DNA from 3 places in the Stutzerimonas sp. C6.4V genome. Region 1 is predicted to be linked to each of the others. Evidence: predicted binding sites of a transcription regulator. Region 1 holds the regulator's gene; each other region holds the start of a gene.
The links. The regulator FliA, encoded in region 1, starts transcription of late flagellar genes. The targets are predictions, from matches to a motif close to CTAAAGTTTNNNNNNNNNNNGCCGNTAA.
Positions count from the first base shown of each region.

Region 2: the regulator FliA is predicted to act here: its motif matches at 2,294-2,321, upstream of AC4LFW_RS12865 (flagellar protein MotY).
Region 3: the regulator FliA is predicted to act here: its motif matches at 2,610-2,637, upstream of motA (flagellar motor stator protein MotA).

Region 1 is NZ_JBZUBM010000001.1:2,206,259-2,211,145, reverse strand. Features, by position in the region: gene flhF (flagellar biosynthesis GTPase FlhF) at 1-1,054, shown strand, start outside; gene fleN (flagellar synthesis regulator FleN) at 1,146-1,976, shown strand; gene fliA (RNA polymerase sigma factor FliA) at 1,991-2,716, shown strand; gene AC4LFW_RS10335 (chemotaxis response regulator CheY) at 2,839-3,213, shown strand; gene AC4LFW_RS10330 (protein phosphatase CheZ) at 3,234-4,028, shown strand; gene AC4LFW_RS10325 (chemotaxis protein CheA) at 4,041-4,887, shown strand, end outside.
Region 2 is NZ_JBZUBM010000001.1:2,748,175-2,753,061, reverse strand. Features, by position in the region: gene thrC (threonine synthase) at 1-345, shown strand, start outside; gene rnt (ribonuclease T) at 467-1,141, opposite strand; gene pyrC (dihydroorotase) at 1,138-2,181, opposite strand; gene AC4LFW_RS12865 (flagellar protein MotY) at 2,353-3,246, shown strand; gene AC4LFW_RS12860 (argininosuccinate synthase) at 3,332-4,549, shown strand; gene gloA (lactoylglutathione lyase) at 4,645-4,887, shown strand, end outside.
Region 3 is NZ_JBZUBM010000002.1:1,264,760-1,269,646, reverse strand. Features, by position in the region: gene rsgA (small ribosomal subunit biogenesis GTPase RsgA) at 1-574, shown strand, start outside; gene motB (flagellar motor protein MotB) at 602-1,639, opposite strand; gene motA (flagellar motor stator protein MotA) at 1,648-2,499, opposite strand; gene AC4LFW_RS21520 (HDOD domain-containing protein) at 2,671-4,185, shown strand; gene AC4LFW_RS21515 (rhodanese-like domain-containing protein) at 4,232-4,887, shown strand, end outside.

The DNA.
Region 1 (4,887 bases):
AGCCCATGCCGAGCTCAGCGCACCGCGTCCACAGGCCGTTCAGGACCGTCAATTGCTTGATGAGAAACCTGCCGCCGCGGCTCGGCCAGCACCTGCTACTGCTACCGCGACGGATTCGCGGGCGATGGAGGCCATGCAGTCAGAACTGCAAGGGCTGCGTGAGTTGATCGAAATGCAGCTCGGCTCGATTGCCTGGGGACAGGAGCAGAGCCGCCGCCCTCAGCAGGCGGGTCTCTGGCGCCGCCTGCAGCGCATCGGGCTGCCTGCCGATCTGTCGCGTGCCCTGCTCGAAAAGGTAGCCGGTGTCGCCGAGCCGCGACAGGCGTGGCGGATGCTGCTGGCGCATCTGGCACATGCCATCAAGGTTACGGAGGCCGAGCCGCTGGAAGCGGGCGGCATCATTGCTCTGGTCGGTCCGGCGGGTGCCGGAAAAACCACCACCCTGTCCAAGCTGGCGGCACGCTATGTGCTCAAGCACGGGCCGCAAAGCATTGCCCTGGCAAGTATGGATAATTACCGCATCGGTGCGCAGGAGCAGCTCAAGACCCTCGGTCGTATCCTCAATGTGCCGGTCCTCCAGATCGATCCCGGCCAGCCGTTGAGCAAGACCCTCGAGTCGGTGGCCCGCAAACGCCTGATTCTCATCGACACGGCCGGTCTGCCGGCAGGCGACCCGATGATGCGCAAGCAACTCGAAGCACTGGCTGACCGGGGTATCAAATCGAAGAATTACCTGGTGCTGGCCGCGACCAGCCAGAGCCAGGTGCTCAAGGCTGCGTGGCACAACTACCGGCGTTGTGGGCTGGCTGGTTGTATTCTGACTAAACTGGATGAGGCCGGTAGCCTTGGAGATGTCCTTGGGCTCACGATCAGCCAGCATATGCCGATAGCCTACCTCGCTGATGGCCCGCGCATCCCTGATGACCTGCACCTTCCTCGCAGCCACCAGCTCGTGAGTCGGGCGGTGAGTCTGCAATCAGAGGAGGCGCCCAGCGAGGAGGCGATGGCTGACATGTTTTCCGAGCTCTACAACGGTTCACGGAAGGTCGGATGAACGCACCGGCCTTTCACACAGACAAAGATGACGCGTTCACGCTGAACGCATCGATGGCCTCCGGGCCCCAGCAAGATATAGGCGTGTAAACATGGGTATGCATCCCGTACAGGTGATTGCGGTGACCGGCGGCAAGGGTGGCGTCGGCAAGACCAACGTGTCGGTCAATCTGGCGCTGGCTTTGGCCGATCTCGGGCGGCGGGTGGTTCTGCTCGATGCTGACCTGGGGCTGGCCAATGTCGACGTACTCCTTGGTCTGACGACCAAGCGCACGCTGGCCGACGTCATTTCCGGCGAATGCGATCTTCGCGATGTGCTGATTCAGGGGCCGGGCGGCGTGCGCATCGTTCCGGCCGCTTCCGGTACGCAAAGCATGGTCCAGCTGTCGACCCTGCAGCACTCGGGGCTGATCCAGGCATTCAGCGACATTGGCAGCGATGTCGACGTCCTGATCATTGACACGGCGGCCGGTATCGGCGACGGCGTGGTGAGTTTCGTCCGCGCCGCGCAGGAAGTGCTGCTGGTGGTGACCGATGAGCCGACCTCGATCACCGATGCCTACGCGCTGATCAAGCTACTCAATCGAGACTATGGCATCAGCCGCTTCCGGGTTCTGGCCAACATGGCCCATGCGCCCCAGGAAGGCCGTAACCTGTTCGCCAAATTGACCAAGGTGACGGAGCGTTTCCTGGACGTGGCGCTGCAGTACGTCGGCGCGATCCCCTACGACGAGGCGGTTCGAAAGGCCGTGCAGAAGCAGCGCGCCGTGTACGAGGCCTATCCGCGAGCGAAGTCTTCACTGGCCTTCAAGGCAATTGCACAGAAGGTCGATACCTGGCCGCTACCGGCAACGCCGCGTGGTCATCTGGAATTTTTTGTGGAGCGCCTGGTCAGGCCCGCCTCAGAGCCTAACGAACAATAGCGGCTGGACTCGGTATGTATTACAGCAAAGCTCAGGCTAAAGACGCTCAATACCAGCTCATCGATCAGTACGCGCCGTTGGTCAAGCGCATCGCCTACCACCTCCTGGCGCGCTTGCCGGCGAGCGTGCAGGTCGATGACCTGATGCAGGCGGGCATGATCGGTCTGCTCGAGGCGTCCAAGAAGTACGATTCCGGCAAAGGCGCCAGTTTCGAGACCTACGCAGGCATCCGCATTCGAGGTGCGATGCTCGACGAAGTGCGCAAGGGTGACTGGGCGCCGCGCTCGGTTCACCGCAACTCGCGCATGGTCAGCGAGGCGATTCGCACAATTGAAGCCAAAACCGGTCGCGACGCTAAAGATCATGAAGTTGCGGCCGAACTTAAATTGAGTCTCGATGAGTACTACGGCATTCTGGGCGACACCCTGGGCAGCCGCCTGTTTAGCTTTGATGACCTGCTGACGGAGGGCGAGCACGGGGAGTTCGGCGAGGAAGCCGCCAGTGCACATCCGGAACCGTCTCGTGATCTCGAGGACGAGCGTTTTCAGCAAGCCCTGGCCGATGCGATATCGAACCTGCCGGAGCGTGAAAAACTGGTGCTTTCGCTGTACTACGACGAAGAGTTGAACTTGAAGGAGATCGGCCAGGTTCTGGGCGTCAGCGAATCGCGGGTGAGCCAGCTGCACAGCCAGTGCGCGGCGCGTCTGCGAGCTCGCCTCGGCGAGTGGCGTGCCCGCTAGCAGCCGGTTTGCATAACGCATTTCGAGGCCGCTTTTTACGAGCTTCATTCACGGAGCCCGCCATGAACCGTGAGCGGGCGCTGGGGATTTCGGGATTTACGGAGGTGTACTTGGACAAGAACATGAAGATTCTCATCGTCGACGACTTCTCGACAATGAGACGGATCATCAAGAATCTCTTGCGTGATCTGGGCTTTACCAACACGGCCGAGGCCGATGACGGTACTACCGCGCTGCCGATGCTCAAGAGTGGCAGTTTCGACTTTCTCGTCACCGACTGGAACATGCCCGGCATGAGTGGCATCGATCTGTTGCGCGCAGTGCGTGCCGATGATCGTCTGAAGCATCTGCCGGTATTGATGGTGACTGCCGAAGCCAAGCGCGACCAGATCATCGAGGCAGCACAGGCAGGCGTAAACGGCTATGTGGTCAAGCCATTCACGGCTCAAGTGCTCAAAGAGAAAATCGAAAAGATTTTCGAGCGCGTCAACGGCTGAAGTAACGCCGCGAGGGCACTATGACGCAAACAGACCAAAGCCTTGCAGAGTTCGAAGCGACTCTGAAGGCCCATGCACCCCAACTGATTGAAAGCCTGCAGCAAGGCCGCTTCGACGACGCTGCGCAGATGTTCAACGAGCTTAATCAGGCCCGCAATCTGGGTCTCTATCATGAAGTCGGAAAGCTCACCCGCGAACTGCACAACGCCATCGTCAAGCTGGAGATGGATACCTGTGCCGCTGGTGGAGACCCATCACCGATCACAGACGCCACCGACCGGCTGTCCTATGTGGTGGAAATGACCGAGAAAGCGGCAAACCGCACCATGGATCTGGTCGAGGAGTCAGCGCCGCTGGTCAACTACGTAAGCTACGAAGCGCAAAGCCTGACGGCCGACTGGCAGCGCTTCATGCGTCGTGACATGAACGCCGAACAGTTCCGCGACCTGGTCAAACGCATTGACCAATTCCTCCAGCGGACCATGAACGACGGCAGCCAGCTCTCGCAGAATCTCAGCGAAATCATGCTGGCCCAAGACTTCCAGGATCTCACCGGCCAGGTGATCAAGCGGGTGACCCGTCTGATAACCGAGCTTGAAAGCAACCTGCTGAATCTGGTGCTGATGGCCGGCCAAGTCGACCGTGTGGCCGGCATAAAGCACGATCATGCAGAGCTGCTCGCCGAGCAGGAAAAGAAAAAACAGGAAAAAGCGACTTCCAACGGTGAAGGTCCGCAGATGCATGCCGATATACGTGAGGATGTCGTATCCGGGCAGGACGATGTCGATGATCTGCTTTCAAGCCTGGGCTTTTAGGGGAAGGTGAATATGAGCTTCGACGCCGATGAAGAAATCCTCCAGGACTTCCTGGTTGAGGCCGGCGAGATTCTCGAACTATTGTCAGAGCAACTGGTGGAGCTGGAGAGCAGCCCCGACGACGCCGCGTTGCTCAATGCGATTTTTCGCGGTTTCCACACGGTAAAGGGCGGTGCCGGTTTCCTCCAGTTGCACGAGCTGGTCGAGTGCTGTCACATCGCTGAAAACGTCTTCGACATCCTGCGCAAGGGTGAACGACGCGTCGACTCGGAATTGATGGATGTCGTGCTGCAGGCGCTGGACGCCGTCAATGAAATGTTCAGCCAGGTGCGTGAGCGCACTGAGGTCACTCCGGCTTCGCCTGAACTGCTCGCAGCGCTGGCGCGTCTGGCTGAGCCGGCCGGTGCGGATGCGCCTGTTGCCGTGCCTGACGTTGCTGTTGTCATGCCCGAGCCCGAGTTGGCCACCGCCGACAATGAATTCGAACAGTTTCTCGGTGCGCTCGACAATGCCGCTGCGGTAAGCCCTGCTGTTGGCGACGGCGGCGACGAAATCACTGATGACGAGTTCGAATCGCTGCTGGACCAGTTGCACGGCAAGGGGCAGTTCGTTGCAACCCCGGTGACCGAGGCAGCGCCTGCAGCCGCTGCGCCTGCGCCCAGCGATGAAATTACCGACGAAGAATTCGAGGCATTGCTCGACCAGTTGCATGGCACTGGACAGTTTTCCGAGCCGGTTGCTGGCCCCGCTGCCGAGCCCGCCGTCGGAGCTGGCCCTGCGGCGGTCAGCGGTGATGAGATCACCGACGATGAATTCGAAGCGCTGCTGGACCAGCTTCACGGCAAGGGCAAGTTCGAGC
Region 2 (4,887 bases), 540 kb from region 1:
AGACTGTTCGACTCCCTGGCAGTTGACGACGAGCAGACCTGCAAGACCATCGCCGACGTGTTCGAGGCCACCGGCGAATTGCTGGATCCGCATACGGCCATCGGCGTTTATGCCGCCCGTGAGTGCCGCCGCAGCCTGGCGACACCCATGGTAACGCTGGGCACCGCTCACCCGGTGAAATTCCCCGAGGCAGTGGAAAAGGCGGGTGTTGGCAAGGCGTTGGAGCTTCCGGCTCACCTTGCCGACCTGTTCGAACGTCCTGAGCGTTGCACCGTGCTGCCAAACGACCTCAAGGCCATGCAGGCCTTCGTCAGCGAACACGGTAATCGCGGCAAGCCGTTGTAACGCCAGACATTGAACAAAAAAAGCCGGAGGGTCGGACGAGCGCCCGGCACCCGGCTTTTCTTGTTGCAGCATTCCCGCCGTGCTGACTAAGGCGTTCGCCTCCAGACTGCGTGTCTTTTAACTATTCGTCGAACTCTTCCCAGCCGCCCATCTCTCGCCAGCGGTTGACGATTCCGCAGAACAGCTCGGCTGTCTTCTCGGTGTCATAGCGGGCCGAATGTGCTTCGCGACCATCGAAGTCGATCCCCGCCGCCTGGCAGGCCTTGGCCAGAACGGTCTGGCCATAGGCGAGGCCGGCCAGGGTCGCCGTGTCAAAACTGGAAAAAGGGTGGAAGGGGTTGCGCTTGATATCGCAGCGCGCAATTGCGGCATTGAGAAAGCCGAGGTCGAAACTGCTGTTGTGGCCAACAAGGATGGCGCGCTTGCAGCCGGCCGATTTGACTGCCTTGCGCACGCTGCGGATGATCTCGTTCATCGCCTGGGATTCAGGAACAGCCATGCGTAGCGGGTGGTCGAGCTTGATGCCCGTGAATTCCAGCGCGGCGGCTTCGATATTGGCACCAGCGAAGGGTTCGACCCTAAAGAAAAGGGTGTCCTGGGGATAGAGCAGACCCTGTTCATCCATGCCGATGGTCACGGCGGCGATTTCCAGAAGGGCGTCGGTTGCACAGTTGAAGCCGCCGCACTCTACATCCACCACCACCGGCAGGAAGCCACGGAAGCGCCGTGCCATGGCCGACCGAGGCTTGCCTGGGACGTTTCCTTCGAGTTCGTCGTCGAACTGCTCGTCACTCATGCGCTTGTCTCCAGTCGCCATTGCAGGGTCTCGCCGGCCCGCAAGGGCACCAGCTTGTGTTCGCCAAACGGCAGGCTGCCCGGGACGCTCCACGACTCGCGCACCAGGGAGATCGTGTCGGTATTGCGCGGCAAGCCATAGAAGTCGGCGCCGAAATGGCTGGCAAAGGCTTCGAGGCGGTTCAGAGCGTTACGCTGTTCGAACGCTTCGGCATAGAGCTCTATGGCCGCGAACGCGGTATAGCAACCGGCACAACCGCATGCGTTTTCCTTGGCGTGCTGGGCGTGCGGTGCCGAGTCGGTGCCGAGAAAGAACTTTGGATTGCCGCTGGTGGCTGCATCGAGCAGCGCTTCCTGATGCACGTTGCGCTTGAGGATAGGCAGACAGAAAAAGTGCGGGCGGATGCCGCCTACCAGCATGTGGTTGCGGTTGTAGAGCAGGTGATGGGCAGTGATCGTAGCACCGACGTTGCCGCTCGCTGTTTCGACGAACTGCACCGCGTCACGCGTAGTGATGTGCTCGAACACCACTTTGAGCGTCGGGAATCGCTCGGTTATCTTGCTCAGCTGTTCGTCGATGAAGTACTTCTCACGATCGAATATATCGACTTCCGAACGCGTCACCTCACCATGGACCAGCAGCGGCAGGCCAACCTCTGCCATGGTTTCCAGTACCCCAAAGATGTTCTCGATGCGCGTGACGCCGGATGCCGAATTGGTGGTGGCGCCAGCCGGGTAGAGCTTGGCGGCAAACACATAGCCGCTGGCCTTGGCGGCGCGAATATCGTCGGGCTGCGTGCCATCGGTGAGGTAGAGCACCATCAGCGGCTCGAACGCATTGCCGTGCGGACGGGCGGCGAGGATGCGCTGGCGATAGCTGTCCGCCTCGGCGGCATTGCGTACTGGCGGCACCAGGTTCGGCATGATGATGGCGCGCGCGAACTGGCGTGCGGCGTCCGCCACGGTATGCGGCAACGCTGCGCCGTCGCGCAGGTGGATGTGCCAATCGTCGGGGCGCAGTAGTGTCAGTCGGTCGGACATGCAGATTTCCAGGCGGTAAAACGTGCGGGAATGCTACCGGAAACGCGCGAAAAAATCGCCGAAGGTGAGACAGGGGCGCTTGCCGGTATTGGCGGGGCTGACTGGACGGTGGTTCAAGTTTCTGCCGGACGCACCGATACCCCTTTGTACACACAGCCCGTGGAGCCTCCAGTGCGCCTGCGCCCCTTGATCATGGCTTGCCTTCTGGCCTCGCCGGCCAATGCCATCACTTTCCAGACACGCCTGGAGAACGTGCTGTGGCAGGTTGAGGGGGATCAGTTCGAGTGCCGTTTGAGCCAGCCGGTCGCCGGATTCGGCGCGGGAGAGTTTGTCCGGCGCGCTGGCGAGCAGGCGACCTTTCGGCTGCGCTCACCTGACCGCTGGTTGGGCAGCGGCTCGGCCACCCTGCTGGCGGCTGCCGCGCCCTGGCAGCCGCAACGCAGCGATATCAATCTAGGGGTGGTGTCGGTTGCCAGGGACGACATTGCGTTCAACAGTTCTGCACTGCAGGCCGGTCGTCTACTGGCGGGACTGCTGGAAGGTCGTAGCCCGCTGGTTCGCCATCGCACCTTGCACGGCGGCGAGGCGCTCGAAGTCCGGTTGCTCCCGGCACGTTTCGCCAAGGCCTATGAGGATTTCCGTGCCTGCAACGCAAAATTGCTGCCCGTCAACTTCGATCAGATCCGTCAGTCCCAGATCGGCTTTCCGGCGGGCGACATTGTTCTGGACCGGTCAGGGCAGGCCAGGCTCGATATCATCCTGCAATTTCTCAAGGCCGATCCGAGTGTCAACCGAATCCAGCTCGATGGCCACTCGGACAACAGCGGCAACCGCCTGACCAACCGCGACCTGTCCCGCCGTCGTGCGCTGGCGGTCGAGGCCTACCTGATCGCCAATGGCGTGCCCAAGGAGCAGATCACGCTGCGTTTCCATGGCGAGCGCTATCCGCTGGTCGCCAATAACAGCGAAGCCAATCGAGCCAGGAACCGGCGTGTCACTGTCCGTCTGGATCGGGCGCCGGCAGCCGTCACCGCTGCAGCGGAAGCAGCTGTTCCCTCGTCCTGAGCACCTTGAGTCTCGTTCCCCTGTAAAAGGGACTCCATGACCAGTAGAATCGCCGCTTTCCTTACAATCCCGGGAGTGGATGGCAATGGCCGACGTAAAGAAGGTGGTCCTGGCGTATTCCGGTGGCCTGGACACCTCGGTGATCCTCAAGTGGCTGCAAGATACCTACAACTGCGAAGTGGTGACCTTTACCGCTGACCTCGGTCAGGGTGAGGAAGTCGAGCCAGCCCGAGCCAAGGCCAAGGCCATGGGCGTCAAAGAGATCTATATCGACGACCTGCGCGAAGAGTTCGTTCGCGATTTCGTGTTCCCCATGTTCCGTGCCAACACCGTCTACGAAGGCGAGTACCTGCTGGGTACCTCCATTGCCCGTCCGCTGATCGCCAAGCGCCTGATCGAGATCGCCAACGAGACCGGCGCCGACGCCATCTCCCACGGTGCTACCGGCAAGGGCAACGATCAGGTCCGTTTCGAGCTGGGCGCCTACGCGCTCAAGCCCGGCGTCAAGGTAATCGCGCCCTGGCGCGAGTGGGATCTGCTCTCGCGTGAAAAGCTGATGGACTACGCCGCCAGCCACGAGATCCCGATCGAGCGCCACGGCAAGAAGAAGTCGCCGTATTCCATGGATGCCAACCTGCTGCATATCTCGTATGAAGGCGGCGTGTTGGAAGACACCTGGACCGAGCACGAAGAAGACATGTGGCGCTGGACCCGCTCGCCCGAGACCGCGCCGGACACTCCAACCTACATCGAGCTGACCTACCGCAAGGGCGACATCGTTGCCATCGACGGCAAGGACATGACGCCGGCCGAAGTCCTGACCTACCTGAACAAGGTCGGCGGCGAGAACGGCATCGGTCGACTGGACATCGTCGAGAACCGCTACGTAGGCATGAAGTCTCGCGGCTGCTACGAAACCCCCGGCGGCACCATCATGCTCAAGGGCCACCGCGCCATCGAATCCATCACCCTCGACCGGGAAGTCGCTCACCTGAAAGACGAGCTGATGCCCAAGTACGCCAGCCTGATCTACAACGGCTACTGGTGGAGCCCCGAGCGCAGCATGCTGCAGCAGATGATCGACGCGTCACAGGTCAATGTAAACGGTGTGGTCCGTCTGAAGCTCTACAAGGGCAATGTCATCGTTACTGGCCGCAAGTCCGATGACTCGCTGTTCGATGCCAACATCGCAACCTTCGAAGACGATGCGGGAGCCTACGATCAAGCCGACGCGGGTGGCTTCATCAAGCTCAACGCGCTGCGCATGCGCATTGCCGCGAACAAGGGCCGCACACAGTTCTGACCTGACTGTCCTGTCGCACCTGACTAACCCCGGCCACAAGCCGGGGTTATGCTTTCTGCACCGCAACACGCCTTGTCGAATGAGGAGAGAAAACCATGAGACTGCTGCATACCATGCTGCGAGTCGGCGATATGGACCGATCCATCGCCTTCTATACCGAAGTGCTGGGCATGACCCTGCTGCGAAGCAAGGATTATCCGGAAGGAAAATTCACGCTGGCCTTCGTCGGCTACGGTGACGAAGCGCATAACAGCGTGCTGGAGCTGACCCATAACTGGGGCGTCGAAACCTACGATCTTGGCGACGGTTACGGCCATATCGCATTGGAAGTCGAGGAT
Region 3 (4,887 bases), on a different contig from region 1:
TGCCGGGATCACGCCGCTTCTGCTGCTGAACAAGGCGGATCTGATCGATGCGCAGAACGAGCCTGCGCTCAACGCGCTGCTCTCCGTCTATCGCCAGCTGGGGTACCCGCTGATGGAAGTCTCGGCGCACGGCGGCGCCGGCATGGATGACCTGAAGGCCCGCCTCGACGGTCACGTCAGCGTATTCGTCGGCCAGTCCGGCGTAGGCAAGTCATCGCTGGTAAACAGCCTGTTGCCCGGCGTCGATACCCGCGTCGGTGCGCTGTCAGAAATGACCGGCAAGGGCACCCACACCACCACCACGGCGCGCCTGTTTCACTTCCCCGGCGGCGGCGAACTGATCGATTCGCCCGGTATCCGCGAGTTCGGCCTCGGCCACGTCAGCCGCGCCGACGTCGAAGCCGGGTTCATCGAGTTTCAGGAACTGCTGGGCCACTGTCGCTTCCGCGACTGCAAGCACGACCGCGAGCCAGGCTGTGCGCTGCTCAAAGCCCTGGAGCAGGGAGAAATCCAGCCACAGCGCATGAACAGCTATCGCCACATCATCAGCAGCCTGCCAGAGGCCGACTACTAGCAGGCCGGCCGTCAGGACCCGCGCGGCTCAGTTGCCACCAGGCTGGTCGAATTCGAGCACACCGTCTTCAAAGATGTTCAGCCGCTCGCGCAATTGCGCAGGCTGGAGCGGATCGCCCGAACCAGGAGCAGCGGCGGCCCCGGCAGGTGGCGCCACGCCGGAACCTCCCGCCTCGGCGGGCTCATTGGCGGCACCTGACTGCTCGCCTTCGATATCGCGTTGCGCCCGCTTGGTCAGGACGAGGATGTCGATACGGCGGTTGACCGGGTTCAGCGGATCTTCCCGGTCAAACAACGCTGACGAGGCATAGCCGACGACGCGGGCAAGCTGCTCCTCAGGATAGCCGCCGGCGACCAGCGCGCGACGAGCGGCGTTGGCACGCCCGGCCGACAGCTCCCAGTTGCCGAACTCGCCCCGTCCCGAATAGGGTTTGGCATCGGTGTGGCCGCTGATGCTGATCTTGTTGGGCACCGCGCGGATGGTATCGGCCATGGCCAGCAGGATGTCCTCGAAATAGGGCTGCAACTGTGCGCTACCCAGGGCGAACATCGGCCGGTTGGCCGCGTCCATGATCTGGATACGCAGGCCGTCCTGGGTGATCTCGAACAGGATCTGATCCTTGAAGCGCGTCAGCTCCGGGTTTTCATCAACCTTGTTCTGCAGTTCCTGCAGCAACAGATCGAGCCGCTCTCGGTCCAGCTGCTCGGCGAAGGTTTCCGCCTGCTCGGAGAACGTCTCGACCTGTTCGGCTTCAGGCTTCGCCTGGGTCTGCTGCTGCGCTGGATCGACCACGTCGTTGAGCGTGCGATCCGGTGCCGGGGTCGGTGTACCGCCCAGGTCGATCACGTAGGGGCTGGCACTTTCAGTAAAGCCGATGGGGTCCTGAAAGTAGCCGGAGATGGCCCGCTTCTGTTCGGGGGTGGCCGACGACATCAGCCACATCACCAGGAAGAACGCCATCATGGCCGTTGCGAAGTCGGCAAAGGCGATTTTCCAGGCGCCACCATGATGACCGGCAGCGACTTTCTTGACGCGCTTGACGATGATTGGTTGGGTATTATCCATGGTCGCGCTTAGCTGCCACGCATGGCTTGTTCAAGCTCGGCAAAGCTCGGGCGGTGCGCCGGGAAGAGCACCTTCCGACCGAACTCCACGGCCAGCGTCGGCGGCATGCCGGACGCAGACGCGACCAGGGTCGCCTTGATGCTTTCATAGAGGTTCAGCTCTTCCTTGGCGTCATGCTCGAGCGCCCCGGACAGGGGCCCGAAGAAACCATAGGAAGCGAGAATGCCGAGAAAGGTACCCACCAGTGCCGTGGCAACCTTTTCCCCGATCTCGGCGTTAGTAGCCGATGCCAGGATCGACATGGTGATCACGATGCCCAGCACCGCCGCCACGATACCCATCGCGGGCAGGCCATCGGCAATCTTGGCCACGGCATGGGAGGGGTGGTCGAGTTCCTCCTTCAGCCCGTTCAACTCCATGTCGAACAGTCCCTCCAGCTCGTGCGGAGCCATGTTGCCGGACGACATGATGCGCAGGTAGTCACAGACAAAAGCGGTCATCCGCTCGTCCTTGAGCACGGCCGGATACTTGCTGAAGATCGGGCTGGCCTTGGGGTCCTCGAGGTCGGCCTCGATCGCCATCATGCCTTCGCGACGGCTCTTGTTGAGGATCTCGTAGAGCATCCCCAGCACTTCCAGGTAGTACTTGTGGGTGAACCGCGAGCTGAACATCTGCAGCGACTTCTTGAACACGATCTTGGTCGTGCTGCCGGGGTTCGCCTGCAGGAACCCGCCCAGGGCAGCACCACCGATGATCATGACTTCGAAGGGGTGGATGAGCGCGCCGACCTTGCCACCGGAAAGGATGAACCCGCCGAGCACGCTGGCGATTACCACGATGATGCCGATTATCTTTGCCATAGGTAGGTACGTCTAAAACCTGATTTCGAGGCACCTGAAACGGGCCGTACAAGGGTGCACGGGCTCGAGCGGGGTCAGGTGAAAAGGCCAGATGAAAAGAATTGTTCTGGTTATCGGAACTTTTGCGCCAGACTAAAGGCCATCCCGATGAAATGCTAGTTCGGCGACATCATGACCACGACCCCGCTCCCCCGTACGCTTCCTGCCTGGATCAAGGTTCTGGACGCCGTAGCGCTGCCCGCTTTCGCCGAGCCCTACGGCCGCGTGCAGCGCGCCTTGCGCGACAGCAGCAAGTCGATGCGGCAGATTGCCGAGCTGATCCAGGAAAGCCCGGTACTGGCACTCAACGTCATTCGCGAAGCCAACCGGGACGCAGCCGCCGCCAACAAGCCGGCAGAAAGCCTGGAAGTGGCTCTCAGCCGCATCGGCCTCAAGCGTGCCGAAGCCCTGTTTCAGCGCATTCCCGCAGCGCAGACGGGGGACATACCCGCACCGCTCAGGCAGATGGTGCTGATCAGCCGACACGCCAGCCAGCAGGCCAACGGCCTGTTCGCCGCTCGCCTCGCCCGGCTCTGGCAGGAGATCCACTGGAGCAGCCTGCTGTTTCTCTCCCCGGTCTGGACACTGATTGCAGCCTATCCAGAGCTGCTCGAGGCCTGGGAACAGCGCGTACTGGTCAACGGGGAACCGGCCCGTCAGGTCGAGCAATCGCTGCTGGGCGTATCGCTGCTGGAACTCTGCGTGGCCCTGACCGAGCATTGGGCACTGCCCGGCTGGATTCCCCAGGGCTATCGCCTGCTCAGCGAAAACCGGCGCATGCTGATCAAGGCGCTGCATATCGCCCGCGACAATGAACATCCGCTGCACCAGCAGCAGATGCTGGACGCCAATCCGGACCTGCGCCGCTGGCTGACCCTGCCAAGCAATACCATCGTTCTTGCCAACGGCCTGGCGCTGTCCTCCCATCACAGCTGGAGCGGCATTCACAGCCTGCGCTGGCAGCGCCTCGCCGGGCTCTATCTGCAGGTGCCCCTGGCCGAGTTGCAGCAGATGGTGCATCAGCAAGCCGTCACCAGCGCCCAGTCGATTGGGCGAACCGATCTCTGGCATCCTGCACAGGGCCTGTTGTGGCCCTGGAACAGCCGATTCCAGACCGCCAGGCTGGCCAAGCCTCCCACGGCTGAAGCCTTGAGCGAATGGCGGGATCTCTGCCGAGAGCTGCTCAGCGAACGCACACCCTACGGCAACGTCATGCAGCTCACCGCCGCTGCCTGCAAGGCGGTGGCCAGCACCGGCATGCATCGCGTTCTGCTGATGCTGGTGGACCGCCGGCAGAATCGCCTGGTCGGTCAGCAGGCCCAAGGCTTGAGCGGGGAAGCAGCGAGGCTCACCCTCGTGCCGGACCAGAGCCAGGTCTTGCGTCGACTGCTGGACAGGCCCGGCTTGTTGAGGCTGACCCCGGACAATGCGGCGCAGTTCTCCGCGCAGCTGCCGGGCGGACTCAAGGCCCTGTTTCCAGGCGATCATGTGCTGCTGCGCTCCATCGCACATGAAGGCCGGGTGGTGATGCTGGTGGTGGCTGACCAGCAGAACATGCCATTCAGCGATGTCGGCCTGCAGGCCTTCAACAAGACCGCTCAGTGCATCGAGCGGGCGCTGGCTGCGTTCAGCAAGCGCGGGCGTTGAGCTTTTTCGCTAGACTCCGCTCTTTCACCACCGACAGAGGCTTGCCGTGTCCGCCTTCTCCAATCTGCCCCTGGTGATCGAGCCGGCCGACCTGGCCACACGCCTCGATGCACCCGAACTGATCCTTGTCGACCTGACCAGCGCTGCCCGCTACGCCGAGGGCCATCTGCCCGGCGCCCGCTTCGTGGACCCCAAACAGACCCAGTGCGGCCTGCCGCCGGCACCGGGACAGCTACCCGGCAAAGCGCAGCTGGAGGCGCTGTTCAGTGCCCTGGGGCATCGTCCCGATGCGGTCTACGTGGTCTATGACGATGAGGGCGGTGGCTGGGCAGGCCGTTTCATCTGGTTGCTGGATGTGATCGGTCACACGCATTACCACTATCTCAATGGCGGGCTGCACGCCTGGCTGGATGAGCAGCGCCCGCTGTCGACCGATGTACCCTCCCCCTCCGAGCGGCCACTGACGCTGCACCTGCATGATTCGCCGAGTGCTACCCGCGAGTACCTGCAGAGCCGTCTGGGTGCGGCCGATCTGGCTGTCTGGGATGCCCGCTCGCCGGAGGAATACCGTGGCCAGAAGGTCCTGGCGGCACGCGGCGGGCATATCCCCGGGGCAATCAATTTCGAATGGACGTCAGGCATGGACCCGGCGCGAGCACTGCGCATCCGCGAAGACATCGCCGAGCGTCTGCTTGGACTGGG